Regions from separate parts of the Ureibacillus thermophilus genome, predicted to be linked through region 1. Evidence: riboswitches for the same ligand, from Rfam matches in the RefSeq annotation. Region 1 holds a riboswitch; the other holds the start of a gene.

The links. Region 1 has a riboswitch for glycine ahead of DKZ56_RS04080 (ACT domain-containing protein). Riboswitches for the same ligand answer to the same signal wherever they lie in the genome.
Region 2: another riboswitch for glycine. It lies ahead of gcvT (glycine cleavage system aminomethyltransferase GcvT); the one in region 1 lies ahead of DKZ56_RS04080 (ACT domain-containing protein).

The regions. Positions count from the first base shown of each region.
Region 1 covers NZ_CP036528.1:821,548-831,308, reverse strand. The annotation lists gene DKZ56_RS04110 (sensor domain-containing protein) at 1-1,140, opposite strand, end outside; gene DKZ56_RS04105 (hypothetical protein) at 1,467-1,613, opposite strand; gene DKZ56_RS15705 (hypothetical protein) at 1,702-1,836, opposite strand; gene DKZ56_RS04100 (YuzB family protein) at 1,917-2,189, opposite strand; gene DKZ56_RS04095 (class I SAM-dependent methyltransferase) at 2,297-2,902, shown strand; gene DKZ56_RS04090 (amino acid permease) at 3,354-4,742, shown strand; gene DKZ56_RS04085 (YceI family protein) at 4,830-5,363, opposite strand; glycine riboswitch at 5,684-5,759, shown strand; gene DKZ56_RS04080 (ACT domain-containing protein) at 5,831-6,106, shown strand; gene DKZ56_RS04075 (PFL family protein) at 6,121-7,482, shown strand; gene DKZ56_RS04070 (DUF1835 domain-containing protein) at 7,907-8,917, opposite strand; gene DKZ56_RS04065 (RNA polymerase alpha subunit C-terminal domain-containing protein) at 9,113-9,409, opposite strand; gene DKZ56_RS04060 (hypothetical protein) at 9,750-9,761, opposite strand, start outside.
Region 2 covers NZ_CP036528.1:1,874,153-1,883,913, forward strand. The annotation lists gene DKZ56_RS09265 (MBL fold metallo-hydrolase) at 96-740, shown strand; gene DKZ56_RS09270 (DUF2626 family protein) at 797-1,039, opposite strand; gene DKZ56_RS09275 (helix-turn-helix transcriptional regulator) at 1,154-1,855, opposite strand; gene comGA (competence type IV pilus ATPase ComGA) at 2,123-3,151, shown strand; gene comGB (competence type IV pilus assembly protein ComGB) at 3,135-4,187, shown strand; gene comGC (competence type IV pilus major pilin ComGC) at 4,200-4,499, shown strand; gene comGD (competence type IV pilus minor pilin ComGD) at 4,516-4,944, shown strand; gene DKZ56_RS09300 (hypothetical protein) at 4,934-5,245, shown strand; gene comGF (competence type IV pilus minor pilin ComGF) at 5,218-5,670, shown strand; gene DKZ56_RS09310 (shikimate kinase) at 5,856-6,368, shown strand; glycine riboswitch at 6,497-6,587, shown strand; glycine riboswitch at 6,591-6,676, shown strand; gene gcvT (glycine cleavage system aminomethyltransferase GcvT) at 6,768-7,868, shown strand; gene gcvPA (aminomethyl-transferring glycine dehydrogenase subunit GcvPA) at 7,886-9,232, shown strand; gene gcvPB (aminomethyl-transferring glycine dehydrogenase subunit GcvPB) at 9,225-9,761, shown strand, end outside.

The sequences.
Region 1 (9,761 bases):
TTTCACAATAGCAATCGCTTCTTCTTGATTTTTTATGCTTTTAACTAGCACCATAAATTCATCGCTGCTCATTCTGGCCGCAACATCCTGTTCCCGAAGCGCTTCTTTAATATTATTGGCCGCATTTGCAATGACCATATCCCCTACATCATGCCCTTGCTCGTCATTAATCCATTTAAAATGGTCTAAATCAATGCAAAAGATCGCAAACTTTTCCTTCGTTAATTGAATATCCCGTACATAGGAACGAAGCTCTTTCATAAAGTAAGAGCAGTTTGGCAAATTGGTAATACTATCGTAATAAACTAAATGATAAATATTTTGCTCTACTTTTTTTCGAACACTGATATCACTCATCACCAATAATATAAATGGTCTTCTTGCATTATCCTCATCATGAATGATTTTAAACTTTGCTTCCACATCAATATAATTTCCTTCACTATGGAGCAATCGAAATTCCTGTTTCGTTGTGAACTTTCCATTTTTTAATAATCGTTGCATTTCCTTTTTTATCCTATCCAAATCATCTGTATGTACTAAATCAAACAAATTTTGATGTTCCAAATGTTTCAAATCATCATGCAGGAGTTTATTAAATGTGGGGGAAATATAGTAAAACTTCCCTTGCTCATCAACCAGCGCCACTAAATGTTCAATATATTCTGAAATTAATTCGTACTTTTTATTACATTGTTTCAGTTCTTCTTCCAATTCCTTTTCTTTCGTAATATCCGTCTGAATGGCAATATACTTATAGGGTTTCCCTTTCTTATTTAAAAATGGAATAATGGTTGAACGAACCCAGTAATAAGTACCGTCTTTCTTTTTATTTTTTATATCACCTTTCCAAATATTTCCTCTTGAAATTTCATGCCAATGTTGTTTAAAAAATTCTTTAGAATGATGCCCGGAATTCACTACTTGAAGGGTTTTTCCAATTAATTCTTCCCTGGAATATTGAGCCGTTACACAAAACAAATCGTTAACATATGTAATCCTTCCTTGCTCATCCAAAATGATGATGATGGAAGTTTTATCAAGGATATCTTTCAGCTCTCTTAATTCTTTTAACTCCTGCTTTAATTGATGAATGTCATAAGATTGCTCCATCTTTTTTGAAACATTTTTATCATTCATATAAAGTTAATGCTCCTTTATTAATATCGAAAAATGTATCAAAAATACTATATCTATTTATGAACATTTAAAATAATTAATCATTTTTTACTATTTATTAATATACTACAAATTTGCAAGAATAAAAATTCAAAATTATAAAGTATATTTTTCTCAACTACAAACTAAAAATGAAAATCAGGAAACAATTTTATAGGCCTTTTTCACAAAAATATTTTATTCATAAAAAAGCTGTTCCGCAAGACAATGAGTCCTCACAGACAGCCATAGAAAAGAGAGATAATGTGGTTAAAGTTGTAGCCTTCATTTGTGCGAAATAAAATAATTTATGCTTTCAATAAGGGAAATGCGATCGTTTTTAATTCTTCTCTCAAACTTTTTACTTCCTGTTCAGGCCGGTCGATTTTTTCATACAATGGCTGAAATGCTTGTTCCAACAAGATTTTAGACGCTTTGCCTTTCATTTGTTCCATGGATGACTCCTTCAATTTAAGAAGTATTTAATTCCCTCTAATGGGATTGCCATATTTTTTGACAATAAAAAAACGCTTAAGGGAATCCTTAAACGCCTCCATATAAAAAACTATAAATTGCTCCGGAGATCACACAAATAATAGTAGCCACAATAATAAAAATTCCTAAAAAATATATTGCATCGATTAATAGCTGTTCAAGTCCATACATGGGATAAGCCATCGCGTTCCCTCCATTGCATAACTTTGTTCACTTTTGATATATGCAAAAGCGCGGGAACTGTTACTTGAGTTTCGCAACGTCTATTGAACGGAATTCAACTTTAATGCTTCCTCAATTTTTTCCAATAATTCTTTCGCGCTATCTGCTGCAACCGGTTCTCCGTTCACAAGTGCATAATAGTGGCAGTCGCAAATTTCGCAGTAAGAATTGCATCCTGCATCTTCTACAATGACATCTTCCCTTTGCTCCAATACATCGTACACATCCGGATGGGCAAAGGCTTCATTGGATACACAAAATTCGACTTTATTTTTTAGTGGTTCATTTTTTCGGCCAAAAAATTTTTTTAACATATGCGTTCTCCTCACTCTGTAAAACCATCATTGATTCCATTATACTATGTTCATAAATGTTCAACCAATGATGAGAACGCACTCTTTAAATGAATGGAGAAAGAAAGATGAACGAAGCAGCATATGACCGATTTCTTCATATCGACACTTGCGGAATAAACAATGGCATTTATCAATCTTCCCATTATAACCGCTATGAGCCGACTCCTTATTTGGCGTTGGAAGAATTGTTGAAGCATTATCACATCAATGAAAATGACACCATCGTGGATTTTGGATGCGGTTTAGGAAGGGTTGGCATTTTCCTTCATAACAAAACAAACGCATCTGTTTTAGGCATTGATTTGAACGAACAATTTATCAAAAAAGCGATAAAAAACCGTGAAAATTATTGTAAAAAATTTCGGAAGAAGGAGGAAAATATCCAGTTTCTTTGCTGCCTTGCCGAAGACTACGCAATTCAGCCGAACGAAAATAAATTTTATTTTTTTAACCCCTTTTCCTTGCCCATTTTCATGAAAGCGCTTCACCATATTATGCGTTCAACAGAAGAAAGGAAACGGCCAGTGGATGTGATTTTATATTATCCAACCATCGACTACCTTGATTATTTAAACCGGTCCACGCCCTTTGAAAAAGTGATGGAAATTCCTATTCCTGCAATCAATGAAAAAATTTGGAATGAACGTTTTATCATTTATCGTTTAACGTAAAGCCATTGTGATGGAATGGCTTTTTTATTTTTGTCCGTCCATCTAAAAGGAACCCTCCAAACATGGCCATACAGCCAACAATGGAAATCACCAATGTGAAAGCGGTCCATTTCGCCATCAAAATCCCAAAGAGCAATAACGAGAGACCTAAGCAAACCATGAAGTTGATCGAGGTTCCCTCCCCCATTATATTTGTCTGATTTTATGAGAATTTTCTTTTAGACATACCTTGATTAAGTTAAAAAAATTGGACACCTTAATTAATAGATCGTAGAAATTATATTAGAATAATTTGGTAATAATAAAATTATCAGAAATTTGCTAATTTATTAAATATTATTTCTTTTATATTCTTTAACACTTCAACGCGAAAAAGTGTTATACTAAAAGCGCTTTTTAGATTTTTCTAAATATCAAAATTTTATTATTTTAATATAGGAATGGATCACTTATGAAAAATCAACTCTTTAGAAAATTACCGTTGAATCAACAACACAAAGCCCAATTTAATAAGTCGATGAATGCCTTTGATTTAATTGCTCTCGGAGTGGGAGCAGTAGTCGGCACAGGAATTTTTATTTTGCCGGGGACCGTTGCAGCCATGCATACAGGCCCTGCCATCGTCTTTTCATTTATTTTAGCGGCGATTGTTTGCGCCTTTTCTGCATTATGCTATTCGGAACTTGCTTCAGCAATCCCTTTGGCTGGCAGCGCTTATACGTATTCCTATGTACTGTTTGGCGAACTGATTGCATGGATCGTCGGCTGGAGCCTTCTTCTTGAATATGGTTTAGCCGTTGCGGCAGTAGCGACAGGATGGTCTGCTTATTTCCAATCGCTTATTGAAGGATTCGGACTTCATATTCCTATAGCTTTGTCCGGCTCCTTCAGCCCCGCCAACGGAACTTTTGTCAATTTGCCGGCCATCCTGATTATTGTGCTTTTAGCTGGAGTTTTAACGATAGGTGTAAAAGAGTCTGCCCGGCTGAATCGTATTATCGTGTTTATTAAAATCGGCATTATTTTGCTCTTTATTATTGCCGGAGCTTTTTATGTGAAGCCTGAAAACTGGCAACCATTTGCTCCTTTTGGCTTCCAAGGGATTTTATCCGGCGCGGCTTTAGTGATTTTCGCTTATTTGGGATTTGATGCTGTATCCACGGCGGCCGAGGAAGTTAAAAATCCAAAGCGAAATATGCCGATTGGGATTATTGGAACCCTTGTCATTTGTACGATTTTATATGTGACTGTTTCCCTCGTTCTAACAGGAATGGTGCCGTATACGGAGTTGAATGTAGGGAATCCGGTAGCCTATGCGATGGAGCTGGCAAACCTAGATTGGGTATTCGGCGTAATTTCCGTAGGGGCCGTAATCAGTATGATGACAGTGATTTTCGTTATGCTGTATGGAGGAACTCGGCTTGTGTACTCCTTTGCACGCGATGGGATGCTTCCAAAAGTGCTGTCTGAAATTCATCCACGCCGTAAAATTCCATTAAAAAATACGTGGATTTATGCGCTGTTTATTTCATTATTTGCCGGCTTTATTCCAATTGATAAATTGGCAGAACTTGTAAATATGGGAACTTTGATTGCCTTTGCAGCCGTATCGATCGGCGTCATCTTTGTAAGAAAAATGAACCTTCAAGAATTAAACGAAGGATTTAAAGTACCTTTATTTCCTATTGTACCGATTCTTTCATTCATCCTTTGCGTGTTCATCATTACCCAATTATCTTCCTTTACATTTCTCACATGCTTCATCTGGATGATAATTGGTTTAATCGTGTATTTTACGTATGGAAGAAAGCATAGTTTATTAAATCAAAAGAGCGAATGAAAAATTCGCTCTTTTTTTAGCTATATCGCTTTCTGCAAATGGGCATATAAAAAAGCCGACCTTATTAGGTATCGGCTTTCATCCAACTTATTCACTTGCAGGGTTTACTTCCAATGCAGCTTTAATTTTCACATCTTTGCCCACTAACACGCCACCTGTTTCAAGCATTGCATTCCAAGTAAGCCCGAAATCTTCACGGTTGATTTTCGCTTCTGCTTCAAAACCGTAAACTTCAACACCCCAAGGATTTTTCCCTTTTCCATTGAATTCTACTTTGAATGTGACTGGTTTTGTAACATCTTTAATTGTTAAATCCCCTGTCACTTCATATTCATCATCATCTTTTTTCTTCACTTCTGTTGATTTAAATGTAATTGTTGGATATTTTTCCACATCAAAAAAGTCTGCAGATTTTAGGTGATTGTCGCGATCTGCCAATTTTGTATTGATGCTTGCCACATCAAATGTAAATGAAACTTTTCCATTTGTTAAATCTGTTAAATCGTCCGCTTCAATCTCCGCTTCATAAGACTCAAAATGCCCTCTTACTTTTGATACCATCATGTGTCTCACTTCAAAACCAATTTCTGAATGCGCTTTATCAATAACCCATTTTGCCATCTTTCATTCCTCCCAGTTTATTTTATTCTGAATTCGAGATATATATGATTAAAAAATCTTGAATCAATTTATTTTGAATTCAAGATAAATATATCATGCCTGAATTTTATTGTCAATGAGAAAGACCGCAAAATTCTAAAGTTTCATTAAATCTATTCCCCTTTATATATATAAAAAAACATACATATTTCAACAAAATTATTAAAATCTTTTAATATTTCAATTAATGTGAGTTGACCAATTTCAACAAAGGTGTTAGTATCATCTAGTATCGAATTGAATAGGTGTAGCGATGAATGCTGTGGGTAACACTACAGTCAGGAGCAGCTTCTGGAGAGACCACATCTGTGGCGCCGAAGGATTCACAATCTCAGGCAAAAGGACAGAAGAATGATAAAACCGTTATTGTTCTTGTGCTTTTGAGATTGGGAAAACCAATCTCTTTTTTTATTACATCAATAGAGGTGATACAAATGAGAAAAGCTATTGTCAGCGTTATTGGGAAAGACCAAGTCGGAATTATTGCAAAAGTCACAACCGTGCTTGCCGAACGAAATATTAACATTTTAGATATTAGTCAAACTATTTTACAAGACTTCTTCACCATGATGATGGTCATTGACGTAACTGAACTAAAAGATTTAGAATCTTTGCAACAGGAACTGAATGACCTTGGAAAATCCATCGGGGTTGTCATTACTGTACAACTGGAAGAAATTTTCCGAGCAATGCATCGTGTGTGAAAGGATGTGCAAACATGAACTTTGAAATTCATGAAATGTTAGAAACAATCCGAATGGTTCGAACTGAAAATTTGGACATACGCACCGTCACAATGGGGATTAATCTCCGGGATTGTGCGGATTCAGATTTCGATAAAATGAAGCAAAAAATCTATGATAAAATCACCGATTACGCGAAAGATTTAAAATCGACTGCTGAAAAAGTCGAAAAAGAATACGGTATTCCAATTATTAATAAAAGGATTGCGATAACGCCAATTGCCGACCTTCTTGGCAATGCGACAAAAGAACAAGCAGTGGAACTTGCCAAAACATTGGATCAGGCTGCGTTTACCCTTGGTGTTGATTTTATCGGTGGATTTTCCGCCCTTGTCCACAAAGGCATCGCAAAAGGCGACCAAGTGTTGTTTGAGGCTCTTCCAGAAGCCTTGGCATCTACTGAGCGGGTTTGCGCTTCCATTTCTGTCGGCACCACAAAAGCTGGAATCAACATGGATGCGGTTCGCCAATTAGGGGAAATCATTAAAGAAACGGCCGAACTGACAAAAGACAAATCCGGCCTTGGCTGTGCAAAGCTTGTTGTCTTCTGCAATCCTGTGGAAGATAATCCTTTTATGGCCGGCGCTTTCCTTGGTTCTGGCGAAGGAGAAGCCGTGCTCAATGTCGGCGTTTCCGGTCCCGGAGTGGTGCTCAATGCACTGAAACGCTATCCAGATGCGGATTTAGGAGAAGTAGCGGAAATTATAAAGAAAACCGCATTTAAAATCACACGTGCCGGGGAATTAATCGGCCGGGAAGTGGCAAAACGCTTAGGTGTTCCATTTGGCATTATGGACTTATCCCTTGCTCCAACAAATGCTATGAACGACAGTGTGGCTGAAATTCTTGAAGAAATCGGCCTTGAGCGGGTTGGAACTCACGGTACTATTGCTGCCCTTGCCTTAATGAATGATGCGGTGAAAAAGGGCGGGGCCATGGCTTCATCTTATGTTGGCGGTTTAAGTGGCGCCTTCATCCCAGTCAGTGAAGATAACGGCATGATCCGCGGGATTGAAGAAGGAGCACTATCACTTTCAAAATTGGAAGCAATGACTTGCGTATGTTCAGTTGGACTTGATATGATTGCGATTACTGGCGATGCACCTGCCAGCACCATCTCTGCCATGATTGCTGATGAGGCAGCCATTGGAATGATTAATAAGAAAACGACTGCTGTACGTGTCATCCCTGTTCCAGGAGCAAAAGAAGGCGATATGGTCGAATTCGGAGGACTTTTAGGACGAGCGCCAGTAATAGGAGTAAATCCATTCAGCTCCGAAAAAATCATTCGCCGCGGCGGCCGCATTCCAGCTCCATTGCAAGCGTTGGGGAATTAATAAAGAAAAGAGCGAAAGTTTTCGATTTCGCTCTTTTTTATTGCTTTATCAGTATTTTCGTGTTTGGCGATTATTCGCTCTTCCTATTCTCTAGTTTTTTGCGCTTGGCGATTATTTTCTTTGAAGTGGCGATTATCCTTCCAGCTTCGGCAATTATCTTCATAATTTTGGCGATTATCCGCATTCTCTATTACCTAGTTTTTTGCGCTTGGCGATTATTTTCTTTGAAGTGGCGATTATCCTCTCCACTTCGGCGATTATCTTCACGATTTTGGCGATTATCCTTATTGTCAGTACGCTTCGATAACATCCTAAATTTCCCCCGTTAACCAAGAATTCTATCCCTATTATACAAAAAAAGCCTGTAGATTTGGCCCCTAGTTTGGGACTTTGTCTACAAGCTGAAAGCATGTATAAACATGCTTTAACCAACAAGCGCTTCCTTCAATTTGACCTCATAATATCTCATGCCTCGGAGTTCGCCTTGATATTCTACTTTCCCTTCGGCAATTAATTGGCGCAAGCGGTACTCAAGCCATTCATAGCTCGTATGCTGCTGCATATGACCAAGCACTTCTCCAATTAATCTAGCAGCTTTAAGGAAATCCTTTTTCCCTTGCGTTTCATGAATCTCCTTCAATTTTTCAATGATGAACTCGTCATCCCGATTACTTTCAGCGCTCAAAATTTGCCCATTTTTATACGTTCGTAAAATCGACTCGGAAGTGAATAATTGTTCCCCTTCTTTTGCTAAAGAATGGCGCATTTCTACCGTCAATTCCTTCATTTTTACAAGTTCGTAACATGCACGCAACTGTTCAATATTTAATTCTCCCGTATGGCGAGGAAAATCTTCTTCTTTTCCTTTGTAAAGTTTGTGATAAGCTTCATACGTATTGATTTTATATACCGCATTTGTTTTTTCTTTCAATAAATAAAGCACTAGGCGTAATCCTGTTTGTTCACTTGCATTTGAAGAAGTCCAAATCACCACTCGCTGCTCAGGGTTAATCGATTGAATTTTTTCAAACGCTTCTTTCATTTTAAATTTGTACCACTCTGCATGCTCTGAATCCCACTGATAGTTTTCTTTAAACCATTGATAACGTTGTTCGAAACCTTCTGGGGTATGATAATGTTTCAATGGACCTTCTGCAAAATAATCCGGTAATTCGATGATTTCCTCTGTTTGTTGATCTTTAAAAGCGTGTTTCAAACCACCAGCTACAGAAGCACCGAATACTATATGGATGGTTTCAGGATTTTTCATGTTCGGTGTTTTTTCTCTTTTAATAAGGGCGTTTTTCAAGGATTGCATAAATTCTGGGAAGTCTTCATCAATATGTTCAGAACGGATCATAATCAAATGTAATAAACTTTTGACTTCCTGCTCGCTGAGATTTGAAATTGCTTTTTTTAATTGATTGATATCCATTTTTTACTCCCCTTTCTGAATTTTTAGAAGGCAATTGAAGCAGCAATAATAATGAAAAGTAACGACCATGCGGAAATTTCATCGAATGCAATTGTTTGTGAAGTCGACGATGAGAAAAAATTTTAAAATAAAGCCCGATATTAGAGAGTGTTCATTTATTTATGACGGCAAATGGAAAAAATTTCAAGATTAAAATTATTCCTTACTAAAACTTAATCCCGCTTCATCTAAAGCCTCTTTCATTTTCTGAAGCGCAGTTTTACCAATGCCATGAAGGGACATGATTTCTTTCTCCGTATATTTCGAAAGTTCTTCAACAGTTGTAATCCCCTGGCTTTCAAGTGCTCTTCTTGCCGGGGCGGAAAATCCAGCTAAGAAACCCTCTGTTGGTTTTCGTTCTGCTTCACAAGTTGGACAAGTGTTGCAATCACTGCTTTTATAATATCGATGACCCTTCTCACAAACTCTTAATGTTTTTTCCGAACGCTTCATCATCATTCCACCTTCCTACTCGACGTCCAAGTCGGTATCATCCGTTAATGAAGCTCGAATGAGGTAAAGTACAGGAATATGTGTATTCTCCTCAACCAATTCTTGAGGAGGTGATTGACTAGTACTTGACACTTATCGAGCTCCCGTCATGTGCTTCAAAAAGTCCCATATACCCTAATACTACATCCTCTGTCAGAGGAACCTCATCACTGACAATCGAACTCCAAGATCCCACTTCTAAAGTTTCACCCGGTTTGGAAATATGGGCTACTCGACATAGAATGACCTGTTTCATTGATAATTGCACTACGCAAATAATAGTGTTCCCACTCAAGATTTTCTAGAAAATAAA
Region 2 (9,761 bases), 1.1 Mb from region 1:
GTTTATTTGAACAACCTCAATTATTTCGTCCATAAGATACAAATAGCTATGGAATGTTCATTTTTTCCAAACCATTGTATAATACGCTAGAGGTGATGAAATTGTTGGATGTAAAAATTTTAACTGTTGGACCTGTACAGGCCAATTGCTACATCGTAAGCAATAAAGAGAAAGATTGCATCATTTTTGATCCCGGTGAAGAAGGAGAAAAAATTCTTTCAACGATTCAAAAAGAGCAGTTGAAGCCGAAAGCGATTTTTTTAACTCATGCTCATTTTGACCATATTGGCGCCGTCGATATAGTGAGAGAAGCTTTTCATATCCCGGTTTATCTTCATAAAGAAGAAGAGGATTGGCTTTTTGATCCAAATAAAAATGGCTCTGGAAAATACGTTGGGCTGCCGACATATCGTTTAAAGCCGGCAGATGAAATCATCAACAAAGAGCAATCCTTTGAAGTGGCGGGCATGAAGTTCCGTGCAATTTTTACACCAGGGCATTCTCCGGGAAGCATTTCTTATATTTTTGAAGAAGATGGTTTTGCGATTGTAGGAGACACGCTGTTTCAAGGAAGCATTGGCCGGACTGATTTGCTTGGCGGTTCCTTGGAGGTATTACTGAAATCCATTCATGAGAAATTGCTTGTGTTGCCTGATGACTTTATTATTTATCCAGGCCATGGTCCTTATACAACACCTGCCCATGAGATGGATTCAAATCCGTTTCTGCATGGTTTTTAATTGATGTGCAAAATAAAAAGCATCGAAAAAATCCGATGCTTTTTTATTTTCATTTATTAATGTCCTGCACCAGGAACGTGGATAAAGGTTGTGTAATAAGTAAATCCAGCAAAGAATATTGTTAAATATGCTCCAAAAATGTACATATACATGCGTTCTGAAAGGTTTAAGAAGCCTAATAATAAGAATAATACCGAATTACCAATAAATAATAGCGAAACCTCGACCATATCGCCAAGGTAGAACATTACGGCGAAAATACCTGTCCAGAATGCTAAAACTTTATACATATTAGCCATGTCGATTCCCTCCTTTTTGTAGCGACACAATATTTCAATGCTTATTATAAATGATAATTGACAATATTGTAAACTGAATACTTCAATAGATTTGTGACAATCAAGTGTAAAATTTTAGAATGTTACATTTGGAACATTGATTTCATATTTGCAAAAGTCGCATTCGTGAATCATACTTTCAAATTGGACAAAATTATTTTCTTCAAATAACGCGTCGATTTGTCCGTTTAGATATGACTGGTGCAAATCACAAAGAATATCGCTATATTCAGTAATTTGGCTTCTGAAAGGGCAATTATAAATCGTTAAAATCACTTTTTTCCCTTTTTCAGTATCGACAATTTTTGGAATGTAGCCTACAAGTAAAGCCGCTTCAGATAATATTTCCACCTTTTTTTCAAAAGATACTGGCAAATTTATTTTAGCAAGACGGGTGCGCATTTCATTGTATCCATCTTTGTAGCTGATTTTTTTTGCTTTTTTTAATCCTTCTTCTCCAAAGGCTTGTACGAGTTCAATCGCCCATTTGACTAAATATTTATCTTCCCTTTTTGGAAAACTTAAATCGACGCCTTGTTCTGACACTTTATATATACGGCCAGGTCTTCCGCCTTTGCCTGATTTTAAAAAGTCCGCAGTGATTAAATGGATTTCTGCAAGTTTTGTTAAATGCAATCTTGCCACATTGGGATGTATATTAAATTTATCTGCTATATCTTGTACGGTAAAAAATCTTTTTTGCTGCAACATATATTCATAAATTTGAAAACGAGTTTCGTCAGCCAATGTGCTAGTAATTTTTAATGGATGCAACATTCTGTAATCCCACCTTTAAGTATATATATTATGCTAATTCAATTGTATCTTTATTTTTAATGAAATGATAGTGAAAATATAATCACTCTCTAGAATCTTAGGAAAATATTCAAAAAATGTAACAAAATTTGTCAATATCTTTTTGAAAATAAATATTTTGATTGGAAAAAAGGCCGAAATAAAAATTTTCAGAAAAACCCTTTTCGAAGGGTGCAGTTCGGCTTATACTAAATAAAAAAGCGGTCACAATTCTTGGGGAAGAAGGTGATATGTTTGGAAGTTGAGTCCGTCGTTGAGACGAAAGCCAATCAGCTTTTGTTAAAGGCCATGCATTTTGGGGCGAGCGATATTTATATAGAACCGGGGCCGAATCATTATATTGTTCAATTCCGGAAATATGGAAAAGTATTCCCTTCCGGCCAACTTCCCATCGATTTAGGGGACCGAATCATCTCTTTTTTTAAATTCAAATCTTCATTAGATATCAGTGAAAAAAGAAAGCCTCAAAGCGGTTCCTTTGAACAAAAGATTTCGGATTGTTTGTATTCCTTTCGAATATCCACTTTGCCTTCCGTCTATAAAAAAGAAAGCCTCGTGATTCGTTTATTTCTTCAAAATGCCTCCTATCCAATTACTTCATTATGTTATTTTCTCCCGACAGCTGAAGAGTTATTAAAATTGGTTTCGAAAAGCCAAGGATTGATTTTATTCTGCGGTGCAACGGGTTCCGGCAAAACGACGACTCTTTATTCGTTAGTGAAATATTGCAGCGAAACATTGGGCCGGCATGTGATTTCATTGGAAGATCCTGTCGAAAGCAGCCAGTCGTATATGCTTCAAATTCAAGTAAATGAGCGGGCAGGGGTAACATATGCAAGCGGATTGAAAGCGATTTTAAGACATTCACCGGATGTCATTATGATTGGCGAAATCCGGGATGAAGAAACGGCGCAGATTGCAGTCAGAGCAGCGCTTTCAGGGCATTTAGTGCTTTCCACCATTCATGCGAAGGATACGGTTAATTGCATTTACCGGTTGATGGATTTACACATCTCCATTGAAGAAATTCGGCAAGCTGCGGTAGCGATTATTGCCCAGTGTTTAATCCATTTAAAGGACAGCGACAGCCGCAAAGCAATCTATGAAATTTTAGCTGATGATGTTTTGCATGATGCCATGAAAGCAATCATTGAGGGAAGGGAGTATCAACTGCCTGTTGAGAGAACGTTGGAGTATCAAAGGGCTTGGATTGAATCAGGAAAAGACCAGGTTACAACGAATGGGTCAATTCGCTGATGCCTTCTTGCATAAGAAAAAGGAAAAAGTGCGGGATGTTCCATCGCTTTTAAAAAGAACGAGCGTTTTATTGAAGGAAGGATATATTTTTTCAGACGCTTTATTCATGCTGCTACCTTACCATGTGCAAGAGTTGGAAAAATGGAATGGGAAGCTTCAGCAAGATTTTAATAACGGTGCATCGGTGACGGATATTTTAAAAAATTTTCCCATTCCAAAACATCTTCTGTTGACGATTCAACTGGCGGAAGAAAAAGGGGAATTGGCCGAAACCTTGTCACAAGTTAGTGAACAGATGAAATTTCAGCAGGATTTGCAGAAAAATGTGGGGAAGTTGCTTGCCTATCCTGCATTTTTAATGATGATTTTAACGATCATTTTTGTTGTATTTCGGAATTACTTTTTGCCAAATATCCAGCAGATTACTGCAAACAGTGATTCAGAAGAGTTAACGAGCTTAAAATTAGCGGTTGTATTGCTCCATTTTCCGGATTTTCTGCTTCTATCTCTTGTTATCACTTTTATATTCATCGTTTCATGTCGCCATTATTTCAGAAAATGGAAGGTTCGTGAGCAATTAAAGATTATCATGAAAATTCCCATTGTTCGTTCGGTCTATCAATATCATTTTACAAGACAATTCTCTTATTTAATTGGGAGTTTATTAGTATCAGGAATTTCTCTTCAACAAGCATTGTCCATTTTGGAAGAACAGAAAACAAGCCACTATGTTTCCTATATTGCAACTCAATTAAAACAGCGGGTCATTTTTGGAGATTCTTTATCTGAGGCTGTAAAAGTAACGCAATTTTTTGCCTCGAATTTTGAAGAATTTATTAAGCATGGAGAGAGGAGCGGTTACTTAGGACGGGAAATGCTTATTTTCAGCGAAATGCTTTATGAACGGATGCAATCGATATTAAAAACTTGCATGGCCGCCATTCAACCGCTTTTCTTTATACTGATTGCCATTTGCATTATTGCTGCTTATATCAGCATGTTGCTTCCAATTTACGACCTAGTTGAAATTATGTAAAGGGGTGGGAGATTGAACCAAAAAGGCTTTACATTAATTGAAATGTTAATCGTACTTTTTATTATCTCCATCTTAATTTTAATTACCGTTCCGAACGTTACAAAACATATGAATTCCATCGATGAAAAGGGCTGCAGCGCCTACCTGCAAATGGTTCAAGGGCAAGTGGAATCTTACCGGATTGATCATAAAACGATTCCTACAATGGTGGACTTACTGAATGAAGGGTATTTAAAAGAAGACATGGACAAGTGTCCGAACGGAAAAGCAATTTCCATTCATGAAGATGGAACGGTTTCTTTAGTTGAATAGCTGGGGACGGATTGGCATGAAAGACGAAAAAGGCTTTACTTTGCTTGAAATGCTGTTGGTGTTAATGATTGTTTTATTAATTGGTGGAATCACTTCATCTTTCTCAATCAAAGTGACGGAAAAAATGATTGTTGACCAGTTTTTCCATCAATTAAAATTAGATATTCAAATGGCGCAAATGTGGGCAATTGAACATGAAAAGAGCTGCTATGTTTCCTTTTCATCCTCCAAAAAATATAAGATTTTTCATCAAATGAATGAAGTACTCCTTGAGAGGGAAATTCCTGAACTAATTACATTCAGCAATTTAAGTACTTTATCAACCCTTTCCATCAATTCGAAAGGGATTGTGAGGAATTTTGGCACGCTCACTTTTCATACCCCAGATGGTGTAAAGCTTCTCATTATCAATATTGATAAAGGGCGAATTCGTTATGTGGAATGAAAAGGGTTTTTCCATGATTGAATCACTGTTAACTATCAGCATTCTTTTTATGTTGATCAGCCTAGTACCAATCGTTTTCCAATTGAACCATTCGTTTTATAACAAAGTCCTTGAATACCATGCCATCCAAGTTGCCTATGAGGGAGTGCTGATTGCAAAGACAACGGGGATGATGGTAGGGAGCAAATGGATTGATGAAGTGGAATTTCATTGGAATTTTCAACATGATGGAATTTGTGTCCAATACCATGATTTAGATAAGGAACGATCAAAATGCGTCAATGGAAACGGGGAGTTTTAAAGCATCAGAAAGGATTTACCCTCATCGAAGCGCTTTTTCAATTAGTGGTTTTTGCGCTATTTACTCAATTGGCGATAGGTTTTTATCTTCTAATTCAACATTGGAATGCAAGTTTTTTTACAGAAGAATCTATAGAATGGGAAATTTTTATCCAAGATTTTCAACAATATTTGCTGGAAATTGAAGAGATTTATCAAACGGGGAATGCTTTATATATTGTAGATTCGTCGGCGGAGAACATAAAAATTGACAAAATTTCAGACGTGCTGCGGCTTCAGATAAACAATAAAGGATACGTACCTTTGCTCATGGGCATCAAAAATGTCGATTTTTCCATCTCTGATCCTTTTCTGACGGTTAAGATAGAGTTTTTAAATGGTATTGTAAAGGAGAGAGAGTTGTTTATCCAATATGTTGAAAAATGAAAAAGGAATAATGTATCCCATCGCAATTCTATTATTGTTTTTTGTCACCTCTTTTGTAATCTTTTATAGCACATCCTATTTAACTCAATTTTCAATCATTAATTCATTGGAAAACATCTATGTTCGTGCTACGATTAATTTATTGAATAGATAGTTGAGAGTTTTGTGCAGAAAGGTGTCAAAAAATGAGGAAAATCTATTTGGTAGGATTCATGGGATGCGGTAAAAGTGCAATCGGACGCCGATTAAGCTACACATTAAGATTGCCTTTTTACGATATGGATAAAGAAATCGTAAGGCAACAAGGCATGTCGATTCCAGAAATATTCGAAAAATACGGTGAGGAGCATTTTCGAAATTTAGAGACGGAATTTTTAAAAAATTTCCGCGACGAAGCATGCATCATTGCGACGGGCGGCGGTGTTGCGATGAGGCCAGAAAACCGGCAAATTATGAGAAAAACAGGTTTAGTCTTTTTTCTCGATGCTCCTTTTGAAGATATTTATAATCGAATCAAAAATGATAAAAATCGACCAATTGTACAACGGTCAACGAAAAAAGAATTGGAGCGGCTATTTTATTACAGACGGAAATTTTATCGAAGAGCTGCTCATATCCGTGTCTTTACCCATAATCGCAGCATGCGGCAAATCGTCAATTATATGGCTTTCCAAGTGAATCGATTAAAAGGCGAATAAACATAAAATTATTTTAGAAAAATGTTCGTATTTTTAGCGGAATTTTAAAAAAATGTTGCCTTCTTTTCTATTCAATGTTAGGATATTTCCAAAGATATCTATGAATGAAAAAATTTCATATTGAGCGGATGATTGTGCGGGGAGAGAACGTTTTTACGTCGCCGAAGGAGCAAGTAGTGGAACTATGAATCTCTCAGGCAAAAAGACTCGTACGGGACGCAACTCTGGAGAGTGCTGATTTTCAGCCACCCAAGAGGAAAGCCTGCTTGCCAATACTGCAGGTGTAACTTTCAGGTGAAAGGACAGAGAATTCCCAAAACAAGGGGGATTTTCTGTCCTTTTTTACCTAATATTATTTATGAATATGTTTTTAACCAATCATTCAAGGGAGGTTTCTCGATGGGAGAATTAAAAAGAACCCCGTTATATGATGAGTACGCAAAATATGGAGCAAAAACCATTGATTTTGGCGGGTGGGAATTGCCAGTGCAATTTTCATCGATTAAAGAGGAACATGAAGCTGTAAGAAACCGTGCTGGTCTTTTTGATGTTTCGCATATGGGAGAGATTATTGTCGAAGGGGAAGATTCCCTCTCATACCTTCAAACATTGTGTTCCAATGATATTTCTAAAATTTCTGTCGGTGGTGCACAATATAATGTTATGTGCTATGAACATGGCGGGGTGGTGGATGATTTAATTGTTTATCATCTTAAAGAACATCAATACTTGCTTGTTGTCAATGCGGCAAATATCGAAAAAGATTTTGAATGGCTGAAAAAGCATGCACAAGGCGATGTAAAAATTACAAACAAATCCGATGAGTACGCCATGATTGCTGTTCAAGGCCCTCTTTCAGAAAAAATATTGCAAAAATTAACAAATACACAATTGTCAGAAATTAAACCGTTCCAATTTAAATCTTCTGTCGATATTGGCGGTTATTCTGTACTGCTTTCTCGGAGCGGCTATACAGGGGAAGATGGTTTTGAACTTTATGGGGAACCGAAAGCCATTGTTGCATTATGGAATCGCTTATTAGAAGCAGGAAAAGAGGACGGGCTTATTCCATGCGGCCTTGGCGCTCGTGATACCCTTCGTTTTGAAGCATGCCTTCCACTTTACGGACAAGAATTATCGGAAGAAATTTCTCCTCTTGAAGCAGGCATTGGCTTTGCTGTGAAACTTCAAAAAGAGTCGGACTTTATCGGCAAGTCTGTACTTATAAAGCAGAAAGAACAAGGACTTTCAAGAAAACTTGTAGGGATTGAAATGATTGAAAAGGGAATCCCTCGCCATGGCTATAAAGTCTTTAAAGGAGATCAAGAAATCGGCGTTGTCACAACGGGAACACAGGTGCCTTCCACAAAGAGAAATTTAGGACTTGCCTTGTTGGACATCCAATATACAGACATTGGCACAGAAGTGGATGTGGAAATTCGAAATAAGAAGGTAAAAGCGCAAGTTGTGCCGAAACCATTTTATAAGCGGGAAAAATAATACATGGAGGTCAAAAAATGAAACATCGATATCTTCCAATGACGGAACAAGATAAACAAGAAATGCTTGCTACAATCGGGGTAGAAAGCATTGACGATTTATTTTCGGACATTCCAGAAGAGGTTCGTTTTAAAGGGCTTTACAATATTAAAGAGGCAATCTCTGAGTCTGCATTATTGAAAGAACTAAAAGCATTAGCAGATAAAAATACGAATACGGAAACGGCTGTTTCATTTTTAGGTGCAGGCGTCTACAATCACTATAAACCTGCCATCGTTGATCACGTCATTTCCCGTTCTGAATTTTACACAGCTTACACGCCTTACCAGCCGGAAATTTCACAAGGGGAATTGCAGGCAATTTTTGAATTCCAAACGATGATTGCCGAATTAACGGGCATGGATTTGGCAAACTCCTCTATGTATGATGGCGGAACGGCGCTCGCTGAAGCAGGGATGCTTGCCGCTGGTTCAACTCGACGCAAAAAACTTATCGTTTCTGAAGCGATTCATCCGGAATACCGTGAAGTGGTGAAAACATATGCTTACGGCCAATCCATTGAAGTAGTGGAAGCGCCAATCAAGGATGGAGCCACAGATATCGAAGCGCTTAAGTCCCTGCTTGATGAGCAAACAGCCGGGGTGATGGTACAGTATCCAAACTTCTTTGGTCAAATTGAAGATATTAAAAAAATCGGCGACCTTGCTCATGAAGCAAAAGCGTTATTCATCGTTTCAGCTAATCCGCTTGCATTAGGCATTTTAACGCCTCCTGGAAAACTTGGTGCGGATATTACCGTTGGAGATGTGCAGCCATTTGGGATTCCTGAAAATTTTGGTGGGCCGCACTGCGGATATTTTGCCACAACTTCCAAATTAATGCGGAAAGTTCCAGGGCGTCTTGTCGGTCAAACGGTAGACCAAGAAGGCCGTCGCGGCTTCGTGTTGACATTGCAGGCCCGCGAGCAGCATATTCGCCGTGAGAAAGCAACTTCCAACATTTGCTCCAACCAAGCATTGCTTGCCCTTGCTGCTTCTGTTGCAATGACGGCATTAGGCAAACGGGGCATTCAAGAAATGGCAACGCAAAATATTATGAAAACTCGTTATGCAAAAAATGCATTTGAACAAGCTGGCTTTACCGTTCCATTCCAAGGTTCTCACTTCAACGAAATCGTTGTGAAGGTCAATAAGCCAGTAAGTGAAATCAATCAAAAATTATTAGAAAAAGGCATTATTGGCGGCTACGATTTAGGCCGTGATTATCCGCAGTTAGAAAACCATGTGCTAATCGCTGTTACAGAATTGCGTACGAAAGAAGAAATCGACCAACTCGTACAGGAAATGGGGGCTTACAATGCATAACGAAAATCAACCGCTCATTTTTGAAATTTCGAAAGAAGGGCGCATCGGCTACAGTTTGCCAGAGTTGGATGTGCCAGAAGTGGAGCTTTCTGAACTGATTCCACAAGAATATATACGCGAAGAGCCAGCTGAACTTCCTGAAGTTTCAGAACTGGATATTATGCGTCACTATACAGCGCTTTCCCGCCGCAATCATGGGGTGGATTCCGGCTTTTATCCACTTGGCTCATGTACAATGAAATATAATCCAAAAGTAAATGAAGAAGTTGCCCGCTTCTCAGGATTTGCCAATATTCATCCTTTGCAAGATGAATCGACTATCCAAGGGGCAATGGAGTTAATGTATGAGCTGCAAACGGCTTTAAAAGAAATTACCGGTATGGATGAAGTCACATTGCAGCCTGCTGCCGGCGCCCATGGGGAATGGACAGCGTTAATGATGATTCGAGCATATCATGAAGCAAATGGAGAAGGACATCGAAATAAAGTCATTGTTCCTGACTCTGCCCATGGTACAAACCCTGCTAGT